DNA from 3 places in the Mesorhizobium sp. f-mel genome. Region 3 is predicted to be linked to each of the others. Evidence: predicted binding sites of a transcription regulator. Region 3 holds the regulator's gene; each other region holds the start of a gene.
What was found. Region 3 encodes LexA, which represses DNA repair genes until DNA is damaged. Its sites were predicted from a motif close to TGTTCNNNNTGTGTTCNG; they were not measured.

Region 1 (2,262 bases), on a different contig from region 3:
CGCTTCGCAAGAGCTTGAGCGCCGGTTGGCCGCATAAGGCATGAAAATGGCCGGCGGCGGCAGATTGCCTGATGCCGCGGGAGGAAAGATCCGATCGCCGGCCTCACCGGATCAGAGAGCCAGCCCTGGGTTGGGCCGGAACCTGCTGCGACGGCGCGGCGCCTTGCGAGCATCGGCTTCTCGCATCTGAAAATGGCAGTTTTGTCACATTTGTCAGTTAATTGACTGTCCAACGCGGTCGTCTTCCGCGATCGCCCCATGACGCAACAGCAAGACTCAGCTATCTCTAGGTATGCGGCGGACCTGATACCCGCCTGGCCGGCGTCATCGCTCCCTCCCAAGCGGCGCCGGCCACTTTTTCTGCGTTCCATCACTGCGCCGGCGGCGTGCCGGGTTGATCATCGCCTGACGTCGACTTGGGTGCAGGGTCGACCTGCGGGTTTTGATCGGCGCCGGGGGCCTTTGTCGGTGGGATGTTGTTATCGCAAGCCGCGACAGCCAGCGCTGCCGCCAAAACGAGCCAGGTCGGGGCCAGCAAAATTGAGAGCTTGTTCATCGCAACCTCCTGTCATCGGGCAAACGAGACGGTGCCGATTTGGTTGCACGCTCAGGCAGAGCTCGGGGCGTTCGGAAAGCGGGGAACAAAACGAGAGAGCGAGGAACAAAACGCGGGCTCTTCGGTTGGTCCACACCAATGGAGAAAATCATGATCCGTCTGCTCATGGCCGGTGCCGCCGTCTACGTGGCCTACCGTATAGTCAGGGAAATCATTGACGAGGTGCCCGATGACTTCGATCCGCTATTGCTGCCGCCTCCCGATGACGACAAGTCGTTGCGGCGGCAGTCGGCGGCAATGGGCGTAGAGCCCGAGCGCTAAGTCCAGTTCATCGGCTGGTGCGCCAGTAGAAACGGACGCATCGATCGCAACTTTTCCGTCGAAACCGTTGCGAACAAAGCGGAAACGATGCTTGATGGGCAATGAACCTCGCTGCCCGTGATTCGACCTTCCGGCCTGACTATCTCGCGAAGCTGAATGCCGAGCAGTGCCTTGCCGTCGAGCATGGCGACGGCAAGGTCGCCGGGCCGCTACTGGTGATCGCCGGAGCCGGCTCCGGCAAGACCAGCACGCTGGCGCATCGCGTCGCGCATCTGATCGTCAGGGGCGCTGACCCCAGGCGCATCCTTTTGATGACGTTTTCGCGTCGTGCCGCATCGGAAATGGCCAAGCGGGTCGAACGCATCGCCGGCGAGGTGCTCGGCCGAGACGCTTCCATCATCACCGATGCGCTGAGCTGGGCCGGCACGTTTCACGGCATCGGCGCCAGGCTGCTGCGCGATTATGCGCCGGAGATCGGCCTCGATCCGGCCTTCACCATCCATGACCGCGAGGATTCGGCCGACTTGATGAACCTCGCCCGGCACGCACTCGGCTTCTCCAAAACCGAAGGCCGTTTTCCGACCAAGGGCACGTGCCTGGCGATCTATTCGCGTGCCGTCAACGCGCAGGCGCCGCTCGGCGAGATTCTCGGTTCGGTGTTTCCCTGGTGCGCGGGTTGGGCAGAACAGCTTAAGACGCTGTTCGCCCGATATGTCGAGACCAAGCAGGAGCAGAACGTGCTCGATTACGACGACCTGCTGCTCTACTGGGCGCAGATGGCCGGCGAGCCGGAGATATCAGCGCATCTGGGCGGGCGCTTCGACCATGTGCTGGTCGACGAATACCAGGACACCAACCGGCTGCAGGCCTCGATCCTCACGGCGCTCAAGCCGGACGGCTCCGGGCTGACGGTGGTCGGTGACGATGCGCAGTCGATCTATTCGTTTCGAGCGGCGGAAGTGCGCAACATCCTCGACTTCCCCAAACAGTTCGCGCAGCCGGCCGAGATCGTCATGCTTGAGCGCAACTACCGCTCGACCGAGACCATCCTGGCCGCCGCCAATGCGGTGATCGGCGAGGCCTCGGAGCGCTTTACCAAGAACCTCTGGTCGGAGCGCAAATCGGCGGAAAAGCCGAGGCTGGTCAGCGTTCGCGACGAAGCCGAGCAGGCGAGTTACGTCTGCCAGGCTATCCTGACCGAGCGTGAGGCCGGCACGGTGCTGAAAGCGCAGGCCGTGCTGTTTCGCGCCTCGCACCACAGCGGGCCGCTGGAGATCGAGCTGACGCGCCGCAACATCCCGTTCGTCAAGTTCGGCGGGCTGAAATTCCTCGACGCCGCCCATGTCAAGGACGTGCTGGCGGTGCTGCGCTTCGCCGAAAACCCG
Region 2 (2,262 bases), on a different contig from region 3:
TGGGCAACGCGATACGCCGTCCCGGCGTGCCCGCCATCAGCAGGAACGAGGCCATCGAGGCGGCAAAGCCCATGCAGACGGTCGATACTGGACTGCTTATATACTGCATCGTGTCGTAGATGGCGAAACCGCTGGTCACCACACCGCCCGGCGAGTTGATGTAAAGGGAAATCTCCTTATCGGGATTGTCGGATTCCAGCGATAGAAGCTGGGCACAGACCAGCGCCGACACGCCATCGTCGATCGGACCGTTGATGAAGACGATGCGCTCGCGCAGCAGCCGCGAAAAAATGTCGAAGGCGCGTTCGCCGCGGCTCGACTGCTCGATCACCATCGGCACCAGGTTGGCAAAACCGCTCATCGCTTTTCTCCGTTGTGCCGCTCAGGCCGCGCGCAGGAAAAGGCGAGGCGTGTTTGCGGCAATGGTCTGTTTGGGGCTGTGTGCGTTGAGCGAAAGCCGGCAAACGGCGCCCACCATCGCAACCGCAGACGTAGCGACCCGCGCGAATCCATCGTGGACGATGCGCAGATGCGTACCGCCCGACGCGGTGCGGCCGAGCGTGAAGGTGACGATACTGTCGAGCGGATCAGCTGCATTGCCAGGCGCCGGCCGCTCCCGCCAGGAATAGCGCAGCAGGCGTTCGGGCTCAGCGTCGAGGATTTCGCACTCGATCGGTGCACCCGCCTTAGCAAAGGCAAAGCGACTGCCGATCTCGGGTTTGATGTCGTTCGGCATCATCCAGGCCGCGAGCAGGTCCGGCACCGTCAGCGCCCGCCATACTTTTTCCGGCGGGTCTGGAAGCTCGCACTCGAACTCGATCGAATCTGCCGCCATGTCTGAATGCTGTTTTGCCGTCATTGGTCCATATCCTTCAAAACCGCCTTGAGCCTTTCGATGCGCTCGGGCCAGAACGCACGGTACCGCTCGATCCAGCTGAGCAGAGGGTCAAGCCCTTGCGGATCGGCGCGATAATAGGCGTTGCGGCCGGCTCGCCGCTCGACCACCAGGCCGGCGCCGCGCAGCACCGCGAGATGCTGCGACACGGCCGGTTGCGACACGGTCATGCCGCTGCGCAGTTCCGACACGGTCTTCTCGCCGGCGGCGAGCCGTTCGTAGACGGCGCGGCGCGTCGGGTCGGAAAGCGCTCGAAAAATCTCTGCTTCGATCATGATTGAAGCATAAGTCTGCACTTATTGGTTTGGCAAGCAGTCTTTTCGCGCCCATATGGAATGCACGGCGGACCCATCGATTGCTGACATTCCTTGACAGTAGGAATTGACTGGGATAGAACGAAAAGAGAACAAAAACCTTGTGGGAAAAGGCAGCCACGGCAGGCGGGGATTGTCCGCAGTCTATAAGGTGAGCGGCAGAAATTTTGTTTCGGATGAGCGCGGAGAAGTATCATGGCGGGTAGCGTCAACAAGGTCATTCTGGTGGGCAATCTCGGGGCGGACCCGGAAATCCGCCGTTTGAATTCGGGTGAGCCGGTCGTCAACATCCGCGTCGCCACGTCGGAAAGCTGGCGCGACAAGACTTCCGGTGAGCGCAAGGAAAAGACCGAGTGGCACAATGTCGTCATCTTCAACGACCAGCTCGCCAAGGTCGCCGAGCAGTATCTGAAGAAGGGCGCGAAGGTTTATGTCGAGGGCCAGTTGCAGACGCGCAAATGGCAGGACCAGACCGGCAATGATCGCTACACGACTGAGATCGTGCTGCAGAAATTCCGTGGCGAGCTGCAGATGCTCGACGCGCGCGGGCAAGGCGAGGGCGGTCAGGTCGGCAGCTATGCCGGTGGCGGCAGCAGCCGCGGTTCCGATTTCGGGCAGTCCGGCCCGGGCGAGAGTTTCAATCGCGGTGGCGGCAACAAGGGCGGTGGTGGCGGCGGTTCGTCGCGCGAACTCGACGACGAAATTCCGTTCTGATTTCTTGGGGCGGACGTCCCTTACGCGGGCGAAAAACGCCAGCTACTTGAGGCCACGAATTGGCGTCCCGAAAATCTGTCTTGGATTTCGGGACGTTCTGCATTTAAGCGGTGCGCAGTGAAAGGACGTATTAGGTGAAAGCACGGGTCAAATGGGTCGAGGAGCGCACCTTTGTCGGCGAGTCCGGCAGCGGCCACAAGGTGGTGCTGGGGACTGCGTTCGGGCCGGAAGGCAGGACGCCGGGGCCGAGCCCGATGGAGCTTGTGCTGCTCGGCACCGGCGGCTGCTCAGCCTATGATGTCGTCCACATCCTCGAAAAGGGCCGCGAGGCGGTCGAAG
Region 3 (2,262 bases):
CTTGCGCGGCTCGGCGGCCGCGCCTTCCGGCAGGACATGCGTCAGGCGCGGCTCGGCGCCGCCATGCCGGCCAACGATCTCAGGCAGGACTATGTACGCGCGGTGGTGAAGGAAGAAGCCGGCACGCCACTGGCGACCCCGTTCGGCGTCCAGGATTCCTCGATGCTCAAAATGCTGGCCGACGCCAACGGGCTGATCGTGCGCGAGCCATTCGCTCCCCCAGCCGCGACGGGCGCCGCGTGCAGCGTGCTGATGCTACGCTGAACAAAACGTCAACACATTCATTAAACTTTAAACGGTTGCGGAACACAACTGGAACAGATAGTGTTTGTTCTGGGTTTGTTTTTCTGATTCTGTTGGGGGTCGCGATGCTGACACGCAAACAACATGAACTGCTGATGTTCATCCACGAGCGGCTGAAGGAAAGCGGCATTCCGCCCTCGTTCGACGAGATGAAGGAAGCGCTCGACCTCGCCTCGAAGTCGGGGATCCATCGGCTGATCACGGCGCTGGAGGAGCGCGGTTTCATTCGCCGCCTGCCCAACCGGGCCCGCGCGCTGGAGGTGCTGCGCCTGCCCGATTCGATCGCGCCCGGCCTCAATTCGGCTCGCAAATTCTCGCCAAGCGTCATTCAGGGCAGCCTTGGGCAGGGCAGCCTCGGACGACAGATCAAACCGGCGCCTTCGCGCCTGCCCGCGGCCGGCAATGACGACGACGTCGTTGCCACCATCTCCATACCGGTGATGGGCCGCATCGCTGCGGGTGTGCCGATCGAGGCCATCCAGCACCAGACGCATTCGATCTCGGTACCACCGGACATGATCACCGGCGGCACGCACTACGCGCTGGAGGTCAAGGGTGATTCGATGATCGAGGCCGGCATTTTCGATGGCGACACGGTCATCATCCGCAACGCCGACACCGCCCAGCCTGGCGAGATCATCGTCGCCTTGGTCGACGAGGAGGAAGCGACGCTGAAGCGGTTCCGCCGCAAGGGCGCCTCGATCGCACTGGAAGCCGCCAATCCGGCCTATGAGACGCGCATCTTCGGGCCGGACCGGGTCAAGGTGCAAGGCAAGCTCGTCGGACTGATCCGGCGTTACTGAGCGGCAGGCTTCTTGGGTTTCTCGGCCCTGCGGTATGGCGGCAAGCCCCTCGCCTCGCGCGAAAATCTCCGCTGCTCGTGCCAAGGCCTATATGGCTGTCTGACGGCAAAACGGATTTCTGCGCGCGTCGTCGCTGATAGCGGATCGAAGAAGACGGCGGCACTGCCCATGCGAGCGAGCTGCCGTTTGGTGACGACGAGAACCAGCGGATTGCGGCAGGGATTATAATAGGCTGTGGCATCGTCGATGACGATCAAATCCGCAAAGGCACAGGCTGGCCGTGCGGTTTTGCGGTCGTCGGCGAGTGCGATGATCGCGCCGGACGGGTGCCGGGCGAGGCACAGGCCGGCAGTGCAGTAGAAGGGCGCTCCAGGCGGCAGGTCGGCCGGGTCGGCGATGTCGAACCGCACGTCTCCTTTTTCGAATGTCTCCGGCTCGACAATGGTCGCTGAAACCAGCGCATGTTTCCAGTTGTCGGTGGTGAATTCGTTCGAACGCACCCGGTTGACGGCAAGTTCGCCGCCGCCGATCGGCAGCGCCACCAGATGCGCATCTTCCGAAATCAGCACATCGGGGGCGCGCGTGTCGGAAATCGTCAGCAGGCCGGCGAGCGCAAAGGGAAGTGCCGCAAGCCGCAACCATGTCGTCGCCATCGTAGCGATGACCAGGGCGACCGTCACCAGCAGAACCGACTGCAACGAGATCAGCCCGACTGCATCGACCGGCGACCGCTCGGAAATCCATCCCGATATTGCGATCATGGCCGTCAGTCCCTTGCCCATCATGTAGAGGAAAGGTCCGTCGAAGCCGAAAGGCATTGCCAGAGCGCTGAGGACGGCCAGAAACATGACGACCGTGACGATTGGCATGACCGCCAGATTGGCGAACAGGCTAAGCGGCGATACGCGCTGGAAGTGCCAGATGGCGAAGAGCGCGGTGGCGCTGCCGGCAATGATGGAGGTCATTGCGATGGTACCAGTCCCAGCGGCGAGTTTTCGCGTGACGAAGGCGACCGGCGACCGTCGCTGTGGCGGCGCCGTGGCCCTGTCGGCACGATAGTCGGACCAGCCGGCATAGGCGCCCACGAGAGCAGCAGTCGCGGCGAAGGACATCTGGAAGCTTGGGCCGACCACCTCGTGCGGCGACACGACGATGA

Region 1: a site for LexA is predicted at 947-964, ahead of ACWUKX_RS14310 (ATP-dependent helicase). Genes of this name have one in related genera too.
Region 2: a site for LexA is predicted at 1,287-1,304, ahead of ACWUKX_RS25250 (single-stranded DNA-binding protein). Genes of this name have one in related genera too.

What each region holds. Positions count from the first base shown of each region.
Region 1 is NZ_JBSPTO010000009.1:117,474-119,735, reverse strand. Features, by position in the region: gene ACWUKX_RS14320 (hypothetical protein) at 371-556, opposite strand; gene ACWUKX_RS14315 (hypothetical protein) at 707-877, shown strand; gene ACWUKX_RS14310 (ATP-dependent helicase) at 979-2,262, shown strand, end outside.
Region 2 is NZ_JBSPTO010000027.1:79,971-82,232, forward strand. Features, by position in the region: gene ACWUKX_RS25235 (ATP-dependent Clp protease proteolytic subunit) at 1-361, opposite strand, end outside; gene ACWUKX_RS25240 (SRPBCC family protein) at 383-859, opposite strand; gene ACWUKX_RS25245 (ArsR/SmtB family transcription factor) at 856-1,170, opposite strand; gene ACWUKX_RS25250 (single-stranded DNA-binding protein) at 1,405-1,923, shown strand; gene ACWUKX_RS25255 (OsmC family protein) at 2,058-2,262, shown strand, end outside.
Region 3 is NZ_JBSPTO010000022.1:73,710-75,971, reverse strand. Features, by position in the region: gene ACWUKX_RS23050 (molybdopterin molybdotransferase MoeA) at 1-264, shown strand, start outside; gene lexA (transcriptional repressor LexA) at 369-1,106, shown strand; gene ACWUKX_RS23040 (ComEC/Rec2 family competence protein) at 1,100-2,262, opposite strand, start outside.